2 regions of the Stenotrophomonas sp. YJH_SMC_6 genome follow, and region 2 is predicted to be linked to the other one. Evidence: riboswitches for the same ligand, from Rfam matches in the RefSeq annotation. Region 2 holds a riboswitch; the other holds the start of a gene.
What was found. A riboswitch is a leader RNA that binds a small molecule or an ion and turns the genes downstream of it on or off. The one in region 2 is predicted to bind thiamine pyrophosphate.
Positions count from the first base shown of each region.

Region 1 (8,328 bases), on a different contig from region 2:
CACTTCCGCGATCTGGATGGCTACGAACTGGCGGTCTGGAGTGATGTGGACTGAGGCCTTCGTAGCTTCGCCGGTGGACGGAACGAGAACCGCTCCGTCCCCGGTCAGGCGGTTCCGCTATGATCGCCCGCACATCGCCACACGCGATGCGTCCGCCTCAAGCCAGCAGGAACCGCCGTGAACTCCCAGCCCGCACCGATCACCGCCGTCAACCACACGCTCGACAACGAGCCGCAGCAGATCACCGCGCCACTGACCCATTCGGCGGCGTTTCTGGTGCTGAAGGTGAAGGATGACGAGGCGTCGATCGCCAAGGCACGCGAGGTGCTGGCCAGCACCGACGACCTGATCAAGAACACCGCCATCCGCGAGATCGAACGCACCTTCACCTGCAACGTGGCCATCGGCCACCGCGTGTGGAAGCCGCTGGTGGGCACCACGCCACCGCGTGAGCTGCAGCCGTTCCGCGAGATCAAGGGCGCGACCCATACCGCTGTGTCCACGCCGGGCGACCTGCTGTACCACATCCGCGCACGTACCATGGACCTGATCGTGGCGTTCGAGCGCAACCTGCTGATGGCCTTTGGCGATGCGGTGGAGACGGTCGATGACGTGGCCGGCTTCCGCTATTTCGATGGCCGCGACCTGCTCGATTTCGTTGACGGCACCGCCAACCCGGAAGGGCTGTCACTGCCGGAAGCCACCATCGTGGGCGAGGAAGACCCGGAGCATGCCGGCGGCAGTTACGTGGTGGTGCAGAAGTACCTGCACAACCTCGATGCCTGGCGCGCGCAGAAGACCGAAGCGCAGGAAGCGATCATCGGCCGCACCAAGCACGACAACATCGAGCTGGACGATGCGCCGGCCGATGCGCAGAAGTCGCACAAGACGCTGTGCACCATCGAGGATGCCGACGGCGAGCACGAGATCCTGCGCGACAACATGCCGTTCGCCAACCCGGGTCGCGGCGAGTACGGCACCTACTTCATCGGCTACACGCGCCGCCTGTGGGTGATCGAGAAGATGCTCGAGCGCATGTTCATCGGTAATCCCGCACCGCTGCATGACCGCATCCTTGATTTCTCCACCGCCACCACCGGCGTGACCTTCTTCGCGCCCTCGCGCAAGGTGCTGGCCGACCTGGGCGACTGATCGCGCCGGGTAGCAGCGGCCGCCATCTGCCTGTCATCTACCGCGCCGACCATCAGCCGTTGGATGAGAGCGCAGGGGCGGGCGATGGCGATGGCAAGGAACACAACCGGTGCACGCCGCTGGTGGCGGCCACTGGCCGCGTTGTTCGGCGCGTTGGCACTGGGGAGTGCCAGCGTTTCCGCGCAGGAAGCTCCTGCACACTGGATGGCCTATGCCGCCGCCGTGGGGGGGCAGCTGCAGCAGCGCCTGCAGCAGGAGCAGGACCCGCAGGCGCAGCGCGTGCTGGAATGGCTGCAGGCACATCCGGACGCACCGACGCCGCTACCGGTGAGCGTGTGGATCGCGGCGGATGGCCGCATCTCGAAGCTGGAATTCGACAGCCTGGGCGATGCCCAGGTCGACGCCGACCTGCGCGCGACCCTGCAGAGTGCACCCCTGCAGGCCGCGCCACCGGCCGACATGCGCCAGCCGCTGCGGCTGGGTTTGGTGCTTACCCAGTAGATCCACGCCATGCGTGGATGTTCTGGGTAGATGCCGACCTTGGTCGGCACGCACGCCAGCCAAGGTTGGCGACTACCGGTAGCCCAGCCACGCATGGCGTGGCTCTACTGCGTTGCCACCTGTGGCTCGCGAGCGGCGGCGCTCCATGCGCGCAGGCCGAACACGGCCAGGCCGAGGAAGAACACGTACAGCGCGGCGGTCACGTGCAGCGACTTGAACAGGTACGCACCCACATAGACCACGTCCACTGCGATCCACACCCACCAGCAGGCCACGTGGCGGCGGGCCTGCCACCATTGCCCGACCAGGCTCAGACCGGTCAGCAGCGCATCCAACCACGGCAGGGCAGCGTCGGTGAAGCTGTGCATGGCTGCACCCAGCGCCACGCCACCGCACAGGCCGATGGCCAGGTCGCGCAGCAGCGTGCCGCGTGCCAGCGGCACGATGCGGATGCTGCCCTCATCGGCGGCATGCTGTCGCCAGTTGAGCCAGCCATAGACCAGGAAACCACCGAAGGCGATCTGCAGCAGGGTGTCCGAGTACAGCTTGGCCTCGGCGAACACCAGGCCATACAGCGCCACCGACAGCAGGCCCACCGGCCACGCCGCCAGCCGGCGCCGGGCCATCAGCCAGACGCCGAGGATGCTGCACAGTGCGGCGGTCCACTCGAGCATCACGCCGCTCACAGCGCGAACGTCACCGACAGGCCGGCCTGTCGCGGTGCGCCGGGGAACAGGTAGTAGTCACCGCCGCTGCTGCCGGTATCGCGCCAGTAGAAGCGGTTGAACACGTTGTCCACCGACAGGTTCCAGGTCACCGCGCGTTCGTGCAGGCGATGCTGGAAACGCAGGCCGGCATCGAACACCGAGTAGTCCGGTGCGCGTACGCCGCCGTCGGCGCGGGCCACGTTGGCACCGGCATAGCGCCAGCCGCCGGTCACGTCCAGGCCCTGCACGAACGGGAGCGCATAGGCCAGGTGCACGCTGGCGCGCACCTTCGGCACGTTCACCAGCTGATGGCCTTCATAGGCCGGGGTGCCGGTGTCGCGCGCGCGCGCCTGCAGCACGCTGGCGCTGGCCACGATCTGCAGTGCGTCGGTCAGCTGGCCGTTGGCGGTCAGCTCCAGGCCGGTGTGGGTCTGCGTGCCTTCCTCGACGAAGGTGTAGCCAACGTCGCTGCTGTCTGGCCTGGCGTACTGGTACGGCTGCGAAATGCGGAACACGGCCGCGCCCAGGGTCAGCGCTTCGACCGGCACGTACTTCACGCCCACTTCCAGCTGCCGCGACTGCACGGACGGCAGGAAGGTGTCGGCGTTGCTGGTCCAGAACGGCGCTTCCTGGCCCAGCGAAATGCCGCGCACGTAGCTGGCATAGGCATTGAGCTGGTCGGTGGCCTTCCACACCACCGCGGTCTGCGGCAGGAAGCGCGACAAGCGGCTGTGCCGCTGCGGGGTGCCACGCTTGTCGTAGGCGCGCTCATCGAGGCGCACGAAGCGGCCACCGGCCAGCCACTGCCAGTCATCGCCGAAGCTCATCCGGTCCAGCGCGAAGAACGCGGTCTGGCGGCTGTCCAGGCGACGTGCGGACGGTCCCGGCATCTTCGGCGACGGCGCGAATACCGGCACCGGTGCTTCGTGGATGTTGCTGGTGCCGACGTACTCGTTGACGCTCGGGCGCTTGTCCACGGTGCGGCGGAAGTAGTCGGCACCGACGGTCAGCTCATGGCCGACGCTGCCGGTCTCGAAGCGGCCACGCAGCTCGGCACGGGCCTGCTGGTTGCGGCGGGTGTCGTCCGGGCTGCGGTAGTCGTAGACGTCGTAGTCGCCGTTGGGCGCGAAGTAGTTGCCCGGCACGCTGCCATCGGCGCACTGCACGGCGTAGTAGCAGCCGTAGGCGAAAGCGACGTTGTCATCGATCACCGAACGGCTGTGGCCGACCGAGACGCGCGACTGCCAGGCCTCGTTGAAGTCGTAGGTATGCAGAACGGTGATGTTGGTGCTGGCGATATCCACCGGGCGCTGCCACGGCTGGTAACCCAGCAGGTGTTCGCGGTCGACGCCACGCGGCAGGTCGCGTGCGCCCAGCAGTTGGTAGCCGGACACCGAACGCTGCGAGCTGGTCTGGTAATTGGCATCCACTTCCAGCTTGCCGCGCTCGCCAATCAGCCAGTCGGCGGCCAGCGAGTAGAAGTTGCGGCGACCGTCGGCGTGCTCGACATAGGAGGTGCTGGAATCCCATGCGGCATTCAGGCGCAGGCCGAAACGCGGGGTGATCCAGTGGCCGACATCGACGGCGACGTAGCGCGAGCCTTCCGAATCGGTACTGAGCGTGGCGGTGCGCACTTCGGCCGGGCGCTTGCCGATGTAGTTGATGATGCCGCCCGGCGCCATCACGCCTGCGGCCAGGCCGGCTTCACCCTTGAGGATCTCCACCGACTGCACGTTCTCCAGCGCCAGGCGCTGTTCGCCGGCGATGGACAGGCCGTTGAAGCGGTAGCCGGTGGCGGCGTCCAGGGCGAAGCCACGGATGGCGATGTTCTGGTAGTAGCCCACTGGCGCATAGGCATCACCCAGCGAGGCATCGTTGCTGGCCAGCTCTGACAGCGAACGCACCTGGCGACGGTCGAGGTAATCGCGCTCAAGCACGTTCACCGAGGCCGGCGTGTCCTTCCAGCTGCCCCCACCGAAGGCGTTCACGCGTGAGGTATCGGCCTTCGGTTTGCCGGCCTGCACGCGTACCGCCGCCAGTTCGGTCGGCGAGCGCTCGGCGCCGGTGGCAGCCGCATCAGGGGACGCATCGGCCTCGCTGGCGTGCAGTGGCAGCGCAGCGCAGAGGGCGAGGGAGAGCAGGGTGGGGCGCAGGCAGCGGTTCATTCGGTTCGTCTTCGGACAACAAGGGAGACGAAGCGACGGCGCGCAGGTGCACAGGGCCCGTGATGGGGGTGTGGCTGCGGCTCAAAGCTCCCTACGCCGGTGCAAACCGGATCAGGTTCCAAGGGACTCTCTCAGCCTGGCAGATCCAGGCACCCCCGCTTCAGGTGACCATTTCACTACAAATGGTACGGATTTGCGAGCCGGCGTCCTTCAGGCTGCGGGGTCCAGGCTGCGGGGTCAGATCCCTTTCCGCAGGAAAGGGATCTGACCCCAATGGTGCGCCAACCGGGTCACGCCGCCGCGTGCAGCGCCTGCAGCAGTGCCTGTCCCGGCGCGCTGTGGAACCACGCCGGATGCCCCAGCATGAAGGGCTGCCACGCGACGTCGGCATTGGCGGTCGAGCCGGTGACGCCTTCGAAGTACTCCACTTCGGACAGTGCGAAGTCGAAATGAACCATCGGCAGCAGGTCGGCCAGCAGGTGCACGCGTGCCGCCGACAGCGGCAGCACCTGGCGGTAGCCGTCGAGCAGGGCCAGCGCGATATCGATGCGCACCGCCTCCATGCCGCGCTCCAGTTCCAGCCACGCCACCGCGTTGCGCTCGATCGCCGTGGCGAGGTCGAACAGCGCACTGGTGGGCGAGGCCAGGCCGAAATCCAGCACGGTACTGATCTGCCCATCGCGCCACAGCAGGTTGGAAACGTGCCAGTCGTTGTGCGCCCACAACCGTGGCTCATCGCGCAGGCGCTCGGCCAGGCCGGCATGCCACGGCAGCACGTCGCGCTGCAGCTGCGCTTCCCATGGAATGCGCGCGAGGTAGCGGGCCAGCCCGGGACGCTCGTGCAGCCCTGCCTTGATGGCCGCGATCGGATCGTCGGCACGGATCAGATCGTCGCGCGCGACCAGCACATGGGTGCTGCGCTGGGGCGCGTGGTAGCTGGCGGCGGCCCGGTGCAGCTGCGCGAGTGTGCGCCCGCCTTCGCGGGCCTGCGCGACATCGGTCAGCAGCGACCACGACACGGCGTCGCGGTACAGGTCCTCGCCGACGCCGATCGCATGCAGCTCGAACGTCCATTCGCCATGTTCGGCCGCCGTGTGGCCATCGGCCGCTGGCAGCACCTGCACCACCGGTACGCCCGCTGCGGCGAGATGGGCGATGAAGTGGTGCTCTTCTTCCAGGCAGGCCGCACTGCGCACGCTGTGGTGATGGCGCTTGACGAACACCGCTCCGTTCGCGCCGTTGACGATGGCGGCAGCCGACAGCGGCCGCGGGCTGTGCCAGTGCGGTTGGCTGCGCTCGTCCAGCTGCGGGTAGTGCTGGCGCAGCCACGCGATGTCCGCCGCGCTGATCGGTGGCCAGTCGGCAGCGACCTCGTCGTTGTTGAGGCCCTGCACGCGGTGGGAGGAAGACGTCATGCCGAAGCCCCAGTGGGGAAAGTCACATCCAAGGCTGCGCATTCAACGCCATGCACGCGGCCAACGCAAACGGGCGGGTCATCGACCCGCCCGTCCGTGCATCGGCATGGGAGATGCCGCGCTGCTTACCAGCCGCGATGGCGACCGCGGTCGTGGTAGTAGCGGTTGTCGTAGTAGCGCTCGCGCTGCCAGCGACGGTCATCACCGCGGTCGTAGTAGCCGCTGCGGTAGTAGCCACGGTCGTAACGGCGATCGTAGCGGTCGTCGTAACGGCGATTGTCGTAGTAACGGCGGTCGCGGCGGTCGGAGGTGGTCAGGTTGCCGATCGCGCCGCCGGCCACGGCACCACCGACGGTGGCCGCAGGATCGCCGTTGGAGAGCAGGTTGCCGGCCACGCCACCGACCACGGCACCGACCAGGGTACGCTTGTCCTTCCTCGACATCGCGCTGGCATCGCTGACCACGGCGACACCGGCCACCAGTGCCAGGGCCATCGCCAGACCACGGAAGCTGAGTGTGGAAGTACTGAGCATGTTCGTTCTCCTGTGAGGTGCATGCCACGCTGGGCAGGGAGGGCGCGGGCGCCCCGGCTGCCGTGGAGACCACGCTGACGTTCCAACATTGCCGGAACATTGCCTGGTCCACCGTGCGGCTTGCGCATTCATCTAGCGGCAGGCGGCATGAAGCAAGGCTGAAAGCGGCCTCGGCCGCTCAGCTGGCAGAAAGGGAAAAGGCCACGCGGACGTGGCCCTCCCTTCTCTGCCAAGGCGTTGCGGGCTCAGACGCCCATCGCCTTCTGCGTCTGGCGGGCCTGTTCCTGCTGCGCGTCCTGCTGCTGGTGCAGCACGTTCGGCGCGCCCTGCACGGCACCGCTGCTGAGCGCGATGCTCTGCTCGCTGGCGGCTCGGGCCTCCACCGCCACGCGGCTGGCCGCCGGGTCACCGATCGTGCCCTGCACGGCAAACAGGCGTTCACCGTTCGGGCTGGGCACCACCGTGTCGATGCGCTGCAGGCCGGCGGCGTGCGCCTCCTTGGTCAGGGCCGCGGCGGCGCTTTCCAGCGCGTGGCGATCCTTGAAGGTGCCGGCCGGCAACAGTTCCAGACCCTTGCTGGCCTGGATGAAGAGCGGATTGCGCGGGTGCCGTTCGTCGTTCAGCAGCGGGCGCTCGCGGGCTTCCTTGATGGCCTCCAGCGTCTTCGCCCCGACAATGCCGTCGGCCACCAGGCCGTTGTCCTTCTGCAGCTGGCGCACCGCCGCGTCGGTGTTGCGGCCGAAGCGGCCATCCTCGACCAGCGGCTTACCATCGGCCCCGACGTAGCCCAGGTGGCCCAGCTGCTCCTGCACCGTGCGCACGCCCTCGCTGTGTGCGCCCTGCTTGTACAGTTCGGCGTGCGGGGTGGCAGCGGCCTTGTGCTCGGCGGCAGGCTTACCCTGGGTCTGCTCATGCGACTGGGTGCGGCTTTCCAGCAGGTCGCGCGCCTTGGACAGCGGATCGGAGGCGTACAGCTTCCAGTTCGGGTGGTCCTTCACCTGCTTGAGGTAGTCCTCGACGGGCATGGTGTGCACGCCTTTGCTGCCGGTGGACTGGCTGATCAGCAGCTTGTCGGTGGTGGGGTCGCGCACCACCATCACGATGTGGTCGATGCCGTTCCAGTGCTCGTGGCGGGTCCTGGCCGTATCCAGGCCGATGATCATGCCTTCCTTCAGCGCACCGGGCTTGAGGATCGCGTCGCGGTCAAGCAGCACGCCGGACTGGTCGAATGCCTTGCGCACGATGCCGCCGGAACCCAGGTTGCCCAGGTCGATACGATCGGCCTTGCTGAAGACCGCATGCCCGGCCTTCTGGTTGATCTCGTCCATGGTGCGGTTCTGCAGCGTGCCGACCCAGCCGGAACAGTCGATGTAACCCTGCTCCACGTTCTTGCCGGTCTTGCCCGGTACGTACAGCGCGTGACCCGGAATGTTGATCGCGTACTTCACGTGGTCGTACTTCACGCCGGCCTCGTAGGCGGCCTGCAGTTCGATGCCCGGTTTCGGTGTGGCAGCCGCCGTTGCGGTTGCCGCCAGCGTGGCTGCACCCGCCGCCACGGCTGCGCTGGCCTGTGCAGGCGCGGCCGGGGCCTGGCTTTGGCCCGGCGCCACCGCCTGCGGTTCGATGTTCTTTTCCGGAATGCTGATCGCCGCGTACTTGTGGATGTAGTAGCTGGAGAACGTCCGCGCCAGGTCGCCATCGTTCATGCCGCGCATCTCGGCCAGGGTGTGGCCGGTCAGCGCCTTCGCGTCGGAACCGATCTGGTTCAGCACGTTGCGGCGCATGTTGATCTCTTCGCCGTGGCCGTTGCGGACCACGCCGAAGGTGCCGGTGGCAATCGCGGTCTGCACCGAGC
Region 1 covers NZ_JCAFUM010000007.1:221,508-229,835, forward strand. The annotation lists gene AC5P9N_RS10270 (VOC family protein) at 1-54, shown strand, start outside; gene AC5P9N_RS10275 (Dyp-type peroxidase) at 178-1,152, shown strand; gene AC5P9N_RS10280 (hypothetical protein) at 1,237-1,653, shown strand; gene pnuC (nicotinamide riboside transporter PnuC) at 1,758-2,327, opposite strand; gene AC5P9N_RS10290 (TonB-dependent receptor) at 2,336-4,525, opposite strand; TPP riboswitch at 4,597-4,692, opposite strand; gene AC5P9N_RS10295 (phosphotransferase enzyme family protein) at 4,816-5,940, opposite strand; gene AC5P9N_RS10300 (glycine zipper 2TM domain-containing protein) at 6,066-6,473, opposite strand; gene AC5P9N_RS10305 (peptidoglycan-binding protein) at 6,719-8,328, opposite strand, start outside.
Region 1: another riboswitch for thiamine pyrophosphate. It lies ahead of AC5P9N_RS10290 (TonB-dependent receptor); the one in region 2 lies ahead of thiC (phosphomethylpyrimidine synthase ThiC).

Region 2 (8,328 bases):
GGCCGCGCGAGATGCGCGCGATGAACGATCCCACGAACGGCGCCCACGAGATCCACCAGGCCCAGTAGAAGATCGTCCAGTCCGCCACCCAGGTGCTGCCGGAGAACGGTGACATGCGCAGGCTCATCGTCACCAGCTGGTTGAGGTAGGAGCCCAGCGTGGTGGTGAACGTATCGAAGATGAAGCCGGTCGGCCCCAGCACCAGCAGGATGGCTGCCAGCAGGGCAGCCAACGCCAGGTTGAAGTTGGACAGCCACTTCACACCTCGCTCCACGCCACTGGCGGTGGAGGCCATGTACAAAACGAAGGCGACGGCAATGATGGTCATCTGCACGGCGACGGTAGCCTGCACGCTGAAGACGCGTTCGATACCGGCAGCAATCTGGATGGTGCCGAAGCCGAGCGTGGTGGCGACACCGATCGCGGTGGCAACTACGGCGGCGATGTTGACCACCCGACCGATCCAGCCGCGATGGTGGCGGCCGATGATCGGCTGCAGCATGTCGCTGACCAGGCCGCGTCCATTGCGGTTGAACTGGAACCAGGCCATCGCCAGACCGATCAGTGCGTAGATCGCCCACGGGTGCAGGCCCCAGTGGAAGAACGCATAGCGCATCGATGCGCGCGCCGCATCCAGGCTTTGCGGCGCCAGGCCTTCCGGCGGCTTGCTGAAATGCGAGATGGGCTCGGCCGCACCCCAGAACACCAGGCCGATGCCCATGCCGGCGGCGAACAGCATCGACATCCAGCTGGCACGCGAGAACTCGGGTTCGGCGTCCTCGCCGCCGATGCGCAGATTGCCGAAGCGGCCGAACGCCAGGTACATCAGGAACACCAGCGCCAGGAACACCACCAGCAGGTACAGCCAGCCGACACTGCGGATGACTTCCGCCAGCATCGACTGGACCACGGTGTTGAAGGGGCCGGGGGCGATACCGGCGAGCAGCACCAGTAGCAGAACCAGTGCGATGGAAACGCGAAACACCATGAAGGAGCTTCTCCGATCAAGGGGGATTGAGGGGAGCGAGCAGAGCTTGCGGCGAAGGGCCGGCGGCATGCAGCACGGACCGGGCAGGGGCCGCGAAGGCGGCGGGGAACGCATCGATCTCAGCAACGCGATGGCGTGCACGTTACTGAACGCGACGTCATGGTTCCGTTAACGAATGGCGATCTGATCCCGGAGGCGGGCGGTCTATGCTCTAATGCGCACCAAGAAGCGGGGGTACCGGGCCATGTGGCCACGGTTGAGACAGTCCCTTGGAACCTGATCCGGCTCATACCGGCGTAGGGAAGCTTTGCAATGCAGCTGTGCCCGGACTCCGCCCAAGGACCGTCCGTGCGCGGGTGCCGTGCGCCGCCGCTTCGTCCCTGACCTTCCTGGACGATGCCCGATGAACGCACAGCTCTCCGCCCTGCAGCAACAGGCCCAGCAACTCTCCGCATCCGTGACCCGGCCCATTCCCGGCTCGCGCAAGATCCACGTGCCCGGTTCACGCCCGGATCTGCAGGTGCCGATGCGCGAGATCGCGCTGACCCGTACGCCGACGCTGTTCGGTGGCGAAGAGAATGCGCCGGTGACCGTTTACGACACGTCGGGCCCGTACACCGACCCGGAGGTGCGCATCGATCTGTCCGCCGGTTTGCCGGCACTGCGTCGCGGCTGGGTGGAAGAGCGCGGTGATACCGAGCAGCTTGAAGGACTGAGTTCTTCGTTCGGCCGCGATCGCGAGCATGACCCGAAGCTTGACGCGGTGCGTTTCCCCGCGCGCAGCCTGCCACGCCGTGCACGTGCCGGTGCCAACGTCACCCAGATGCATTACGCGCGCCGCGGCATCATCACGCCGGAAATGGAATTCGTCGCCATCCGCGAGAACCAGCGGCTGGACGCGATCCGCGATGCCGGCCTGTTGCAGCAGCACCCGGGCGAAGCGTTCGGTGCGTCGATCCAGAAGATCATCACGCCTGAGTTCGTGCGCGACGAGATCGCCCGTGGTCGTGCGGTGCTGCCCAACAACATCAACCATCCGGAAAGCGAGCCGATGATCATCGGCCGCAACTTCCTCACCAAGATCAACGCCAACATCGGCAACAGCGCCGTGTCTTCCGGCATTGCCGAAGAGGTGGAGAAGCTGGTGTGGGCGATCCGCTGGGGCGGCGACACGGTGATGGATCTGTCCACCGGCAAGCACATCCATGAGACCCGTGAATGGATCATCCGCAACTCGCCGGTGGCGATCGGCACCGTGCCGATCTACCAGGCGCTGGAAAAGGTCGATGGCCGTGCCGAGGCGCTCACCTGGGAAATCTTCCGCGACACCCTGATCGAGCAGGCTGAGCAGGGCGTGGACTACTTCACCATCCACGCCGGCGTACTGCTGCGCTACGTGCCGCTCACCGCCAAGCGGGTCACCGGCATCGTCAGCCGCGGCGGTTCGATCATGGCCAAGTGGTGCCTGGCGCACCACAAGGAGAATTTCCTCTACACGCATTTCGAAGAGATCTGCGAAATCATGAAGGCCTACGACGTGACCTTCTCGCTGGGCGATGGCCTGCGCCCGGGTTGCATCGCCGATGCCAACGATGCAGCGCAGTTCGGTGAACTGGAGACGCTGGGTGAGCTGACGAAGATTGCCTGGAAGCACGACGTGCAGACCATGATCGAAGGCCCCGGCCACGTGCCGATGCAGCTGATCAAGGAGAACATGGACAAGCAGCTGCGTGAGTGCGGCGAAGCGCCGTTCTACACGCTGGGCCCGCTGACGACCGATATCGCGCCGGGCTACGACCACATCACCAGTGCGATCGGTGCGGCGATGATCGGCTGGTTCGGTACGGCCATGCTCTGCTACGTGACGCCGAAGGAGCACCTCGGCCTGCCCAACCGCCAGGACGTGCGCGACGGCATCATGGCTTACCGCATTGCCGCGCACGCGGCCGACCTGGCCAAGGGGCACCCGGGCGCGCAGGTGCGCGACAACGCGCTGAGCAAGGCGCGCTTCGAGTTCCGCTGGGAGGACCAGTTCCATCTCGGGCTGGATCCGGAGAAGGCCAAGGAATTCCACGACGAGACGCTGCCGAAGGACGCGCACAAGCTGGCCCACTTCTGCTCGATGTGCGGCCCGCACTTCTGTTCGATGAAGATCACCCAGGACGTGCGCGACTACGCAGAGGCCGGCATGAAGGAGAAGTCGCAGGAGTTCCGTGCTGCCGGTGCCGAGGTCTACCACCAGGGGTGACGGGTAACGGGTAGTGCCGGCCGCCGGCCGGCATTCCGTCGTGCACGGGACCGGGGAGAGTGCTGGCCAATGGCCGGCACTACCGTTCATCACGCCGCGCCCGGCTATCCTCCGCGCATCGCCCAGGGGAAAGGACGCCATGCCCGTTGCCACGACCACCCGCTGGCTGGCCATCGCCCGCCGCCATCCTTCGGCCTGGCTCCTGGCCGCCCAGTTGATCGCGGTGCTGCTGTATCCCGCCCTCGATGACACCGCCGCTGGCCGGGCGGCGCTGGGCATGTTCGGCATGGCGGTGCTCGGCCTTGCGCTGTGGGTGGTCCAGCGCAGTCCGTTGGGAACCTGGCTGGCATTGCTGCTGGCCATTCCTTCGGTGGTGTTCTCGCTGGCTGGCGCTCTGCTGGACCGCAGCGCGCTGCTGACCACGGCGCAGCTGCTGGAAAGCCTGCTGTACTTCTATACGGCGGGGGCGTTGATCGCCTACATGCTGCAGGACCATAGAGTGACCCGCGACGAGCTGTTCGCGGCCGGGGCAACCTTCACGCTGCTGGCCTGGGCGTTCGCCTTTGCGTTCGCGGTGTGCCAGCAGTGGTATCCAGGCAGTTTCCAGGGTACGACCGCTGGCCCCGAGCGCAGCTGGATGGAGCTGCTTTATCTGAGCTTCAGCTTGTTGTCCGGTGTTGGATTGAGCGACGTCGTGCCGCTGCACCCGCAGGCACGGGCTCTGGTGATGCTCGAACAGTTCGCAGGCGTCATGTATATCGGCCTGGTGGTGTCGCGTCTGGTCGGATTGACCATGCTTCGGCGCATGTGAAAATGAACGCCAGATAAAAATTTCGCGCCCAAAAGGGCGCGAATAGTGATGCAGATTATGTGAATGCGTCGGCGAGAGAGAGCCTGAGTGTCGACCCCGTCATAGGCGGGGTAACCGGCTTAGGCTAATATCCGGGGGCGTTATTGTTTTTGCGGTATGCGCCGATGCTTTGTGCGGAATCTGGCTTTTCGATGACCCTGTCCAGGGACGGTGGGGACGGTATTGCTGGTGAGCCCTGCCCAGGTCCCGTCCCTACTGTATAGCGGAAAATGAACAGCAGCGAACTCACGCCCATTGAGGCCGACCGCGTGCGGGTCGGCGACTGCGTCATTACCTTGTCCTCACGTGAGGTCGAGGTTGAAGGCGCGCGCCGTCCGCGGCGGCTGACGCCGAAAGCGCTGGGCGTGCTGCGCGTGCTGATGCGTCAGCCTGGGCGCGTGGTCACCCGTGAAGAGCTGTTTGCCGAGGTCTGGCCCGATACGTTGCCGACCAATGACGTGCTGACCCAGGCCGTCACCCAGCTGCGCAAGGCGTTCGCCAACGACGACGACAATGGCCAGGCCTACATCGAGACCATCGCCAAGAGCGGTTATCGGCTGCTGGTACCGGTGCAGGCGCTGGAGGATCTTGAGCCGGTGCTGGACGCCGATGTGGTCGCAGAGGTCATGCCGGCGGTGGCCGGTGGCAGCGGGCATCCGCTCGCAGCCGTGCCGGCAGCGCCTTCACGCCGGCGTGGCTGGCGCCAGCTGCGCCGCCAGCTGTTGTGGGTGCTGGGTGTGATGATGCTGGCCGCGCTGCTGGTCATGGCCACATTGCTGCTCCGGCGCGGGCCGGAGCCGAGCTCACCGGTGGATGCAGCGGTCGAGAACGGCGTGCGGGTGATCGGCAGCCCGCAGCGTCCCTATCGCCTGATCACCGCCACCAGTGGTTTTGAAACCTATCCCACGCTTTCGCCGGATGGCTCCCAGGTTGCCTATGAAGGCGCCAACGAGGACGGCGCCGGTGGTGGTGCGATCAAGGTGCAGACCTCGGGCAATGCGCCGGCCCGGCAGCTGGCGCTGCCGCCGAAGGGGGCCAGTGACCGCTTCCCGAGCTGGTCACCGGATGGGCGCGAGATCGCGTTTGCCCGCTTTGGAGCCGACGGCGGTTGCCAGGTGCTGATCGCCAGCGCTACCGGCGGCGGTGTGCGCCAGGCGACCCGTTGCGACGGAACCGAGCTGCTCAGCTTCGACTGGACGCCGGATGGCCGCGGCCTGGTCTTTGGCAGCATGGTGGGCCGCTATGCCCATCGCGGCATCCGTGTGCTCGACCTGGCCAGCGGCCAGTGGCGGGCGTTGGACTATGCGGTCGACCAGGATGATTTTGACTACGCGCCACGCTACTCCCCCGATGGCAAGTGGCTGGTGTTCGTGCGCAATCCGCAGATGGGTGACCTGTGGCGGATGCCGGCCGGGGGCGGTGAGCTGGAGCAGTTGACCAACGAATCGGCCGAACAGCGTGGCTGGGCCTGGCTGGGCGATGGGCGCAGCATCGTGTTCGGCCGGCGCGTGGACAGCGAGGTGCGGTTGTACTACCTGGACGTTGAGCGCCGCACCTTGCGTGATGCCGGCCTCGACGACGCACAATGGCCTGCGGTGTCACGCCACGGCGACGTGCTGGCCTTCGTTCACCGCCGTGCCCAGTTCGGCGTGTTCAAGGTGCCGATGGCCGGCGGCAGCGCCGAGCGGCTGTTCGCGTCCAGCGGCCGTGACGGGCAACCGATGGCGGCGCCCGACGGTCGCCAGCTGGTCTTCACCTCCGATCGTTCCGGCAGTTTCGCGTTGTGGTGGGCGGACATGCAGCGGCCCGATTCACTGCGGCCGATCGAGGGCCTGCGCCCGGAGGGACGGCAGGCGCCGGACTGGTCGGCCGACAGCCGCCAGCTGCTGGTGGTCGGGCGCGATGAGCATGGGCGTACCGTGGTCTACGAGATCGCACCGCGCGACGAACACCTGCAACCGTTGCCGGTTCCGGTGGATCAGCCCCTGCAGGCCCTGTACGGGGCAACCCCGGAACAGCTGCTGGTGGTCGAGCGCGATGCAGAGCAGCGCACCCGGTTGAGCCTGTTCGATCGCAGCGTGACCCCCTGGCGTCGCCTGGCCAGCATCGACGGCGTCTCCCAGGCACGTTTCGATCGGGGCGATGGCCGCGTGCTGTTCACCCGCCTGGCGTCCGGCGGCTTGTGGTCGGTGGATGCGGCACTGTCGCCGGCCAGCGTGCAGCAGGTCAGTGAAGACCGGCCCAGCCGATGGCGCTATCGCACCTGGACGGTGGCAGGCACCGGTGGCATCGGGTATCTCGGCAACTCGACCGAGTGCGGTACGACCCTGATCCATATCCAGGCCGGGACCGAAGCCCCCGAGCGCTGCCTGGACCGGCAGCGGCTCAGCGCGGGCAACGGCATCAGTGCCAGCGCCGATGGCCGGGATCTGTACGTCGCCCTGGCCGTCAGCGATGGTGCCGACATCGGCGTCATGCAGCTGCCCCGGTCGACGCCAGTCCTGTTTCCCGCGTTTCTCAAGTCATTGATACTTAAGAAAAATATCTCTTCGTGATTTCTTCGTGGAGTTCTCGCCGCGAATTCGTGGCGATCTCGGCGGATTTTCCTGACGGGCTGACGCCTGATTAGGCAAAACGGAAGCCTGTATCAGGCAAACCCGTGGTGCCCTATGCGTCAACTCTCGCTGGCCGATCGTGGCCAAACCGTCTCCCTCGACAAGGCGCTCGACGATCTCGCGCCGACCTGCATGGGCGTGGCCCGGCTCGGCAGCCTGCAGACGGCAGGGTCAAGCTTCACGGTCTGGCTGCAGGTCCGGGGCAGTTCCTGGGTGGAAGCCAAGGAAGGGCGTTTCCGCCTGCGCCATGGCGAGTGGATCGCCTTCGAGAAGGAGTCGCGCCCGCTGGTGCAGGCCGGCCGTAACGGACTGTGCGTGGGCCTCAGCCTGAATGCGGAGGCGATGCGGGTGCTGTCCGAGATGGCCGATTGCGGCCTGTATGCCGGTCGTGGTCGCATGAGCCGCGGCGACGCCCGCGTTGCCCTGCGCCTGTGGCGCGATGCGCTCGACAGCGGCCTGCCTGCGCAGGCGCTGCGCCCGCTGCTGTTGCATCTGGCCGGCCTGCAGCGTGACCTGGCCGACAACGTGCAGCGCTGCCCCGGTCGCTCGCGCAGCCGCAAGCGCCAGGTGTTCGGCCGCATGCAGCGTGCCCGTCTCTATCTGGAGGGCAACAGCCACCGCGTGGTGCGGATCGGCGAACTCGCCGAGCTGACCAACTTCTCCAGCTGGTACCTCTCCAAGACCTTCCAGAGCCTGTATGAAGAGAGCCCCCAGTCGCTTTCGGCACGGTTGCGCCTGGAACGGGCCGCCGATCTGCTGCGCGACACCGACATGATGGTGGGCGAGGTCGCCGCAGCCAGCGGATTCGACAACTGCTGCAGCTTCGCCCGGGCCTTCCGCGCCCGTTACGGGCAGTCTGCTTCCCGGTTCAGGGAAAACGGCGGCTTGCTCCCGCCACACTCTGCAAAGTCTCCGGTTGGGTCGCGCAAATACAGCATCGCAACGCAATCGTAACGTGCTGGAGCGTTTTAACACGCTACTAACACGTACCTTGGAGAGATTGATGAACGTTCGCACCCCTGCCGTGCGGCTGGGCCTGCTGCCCGCCGGCATTGCGCTGGCGCTGGCACCGGCATTTGCTTCCGCACAGGAAGCCAGTGCCCCGACCACCCTTGATCGCCTGGAAGTCACCGGCTCCCGCATCCGCTCGGTGGATGTGGAAACCTCCCAGCCGGTCCTCACCGTAAGCCATGAGGACATCCAGCGTTCGGGCCTGGTCAGCGTCGGCGACCTGCTGCAGAACCTGTCCGTGGCAGGCACCCAGACCTTCAGCAAGGCGGCCGTGCTGGCGTCCAACCCGGAACAGGGCGGCCAGTACGTCAGCCTGTACAACCTGGGTGAGCAGCGCACGCTGGTGCTGGTCAACGGCAAGCGCTGGAGCACCAGCCTGGCCGGCTTCACCGACATGTCGACCATCCCGACCTCGCTGATCGAGCGCATTGAAGTCCTGAAGGACGGCGCCTCGGCGATCTACGGTTCCGACGCCATCTCCGGCGTGGTCAACATCATCCTGCGCAAGAACTTCGACGGCGCAGAGGCCAGTGCCTATTACGGCCAGAACAGCCACGGCGACGGTGCCAAGACCCAGTACAGCCTGACCCTGGGTGCCAGCGGCGAGCGTTCCTCG
Region 2 covers NZ_JCAFUM010000009.1:174,710-183,037, reverse strand. The annotation lists gene AC5P9N_RS12270 (BCCT family transporter) at 1-988, opposite strand, end outside; TPP riboswitch at 1,209-1,309, shown strand; gene thiC (phosphomethylpyrimidine synthase ThiC) at 1,392-3,236, shown strand; gene AC5P9N_RS12260 (ion channel) at 3,376-4,047, shown strand; gene AC5P9N_RS12255 (winged helix-turn-helix domain-containing protein) at 4,317-6,641, shown strand; gene AC5P9N_RS12250 (helix-turn-helix transcriptional regulator) at 6,756-7,655, shown strand; gene AC5P9N_RS12245 (TonB-dependent receptor plug domain-containing protein) at 7,705-8,328, shown strand, end outside.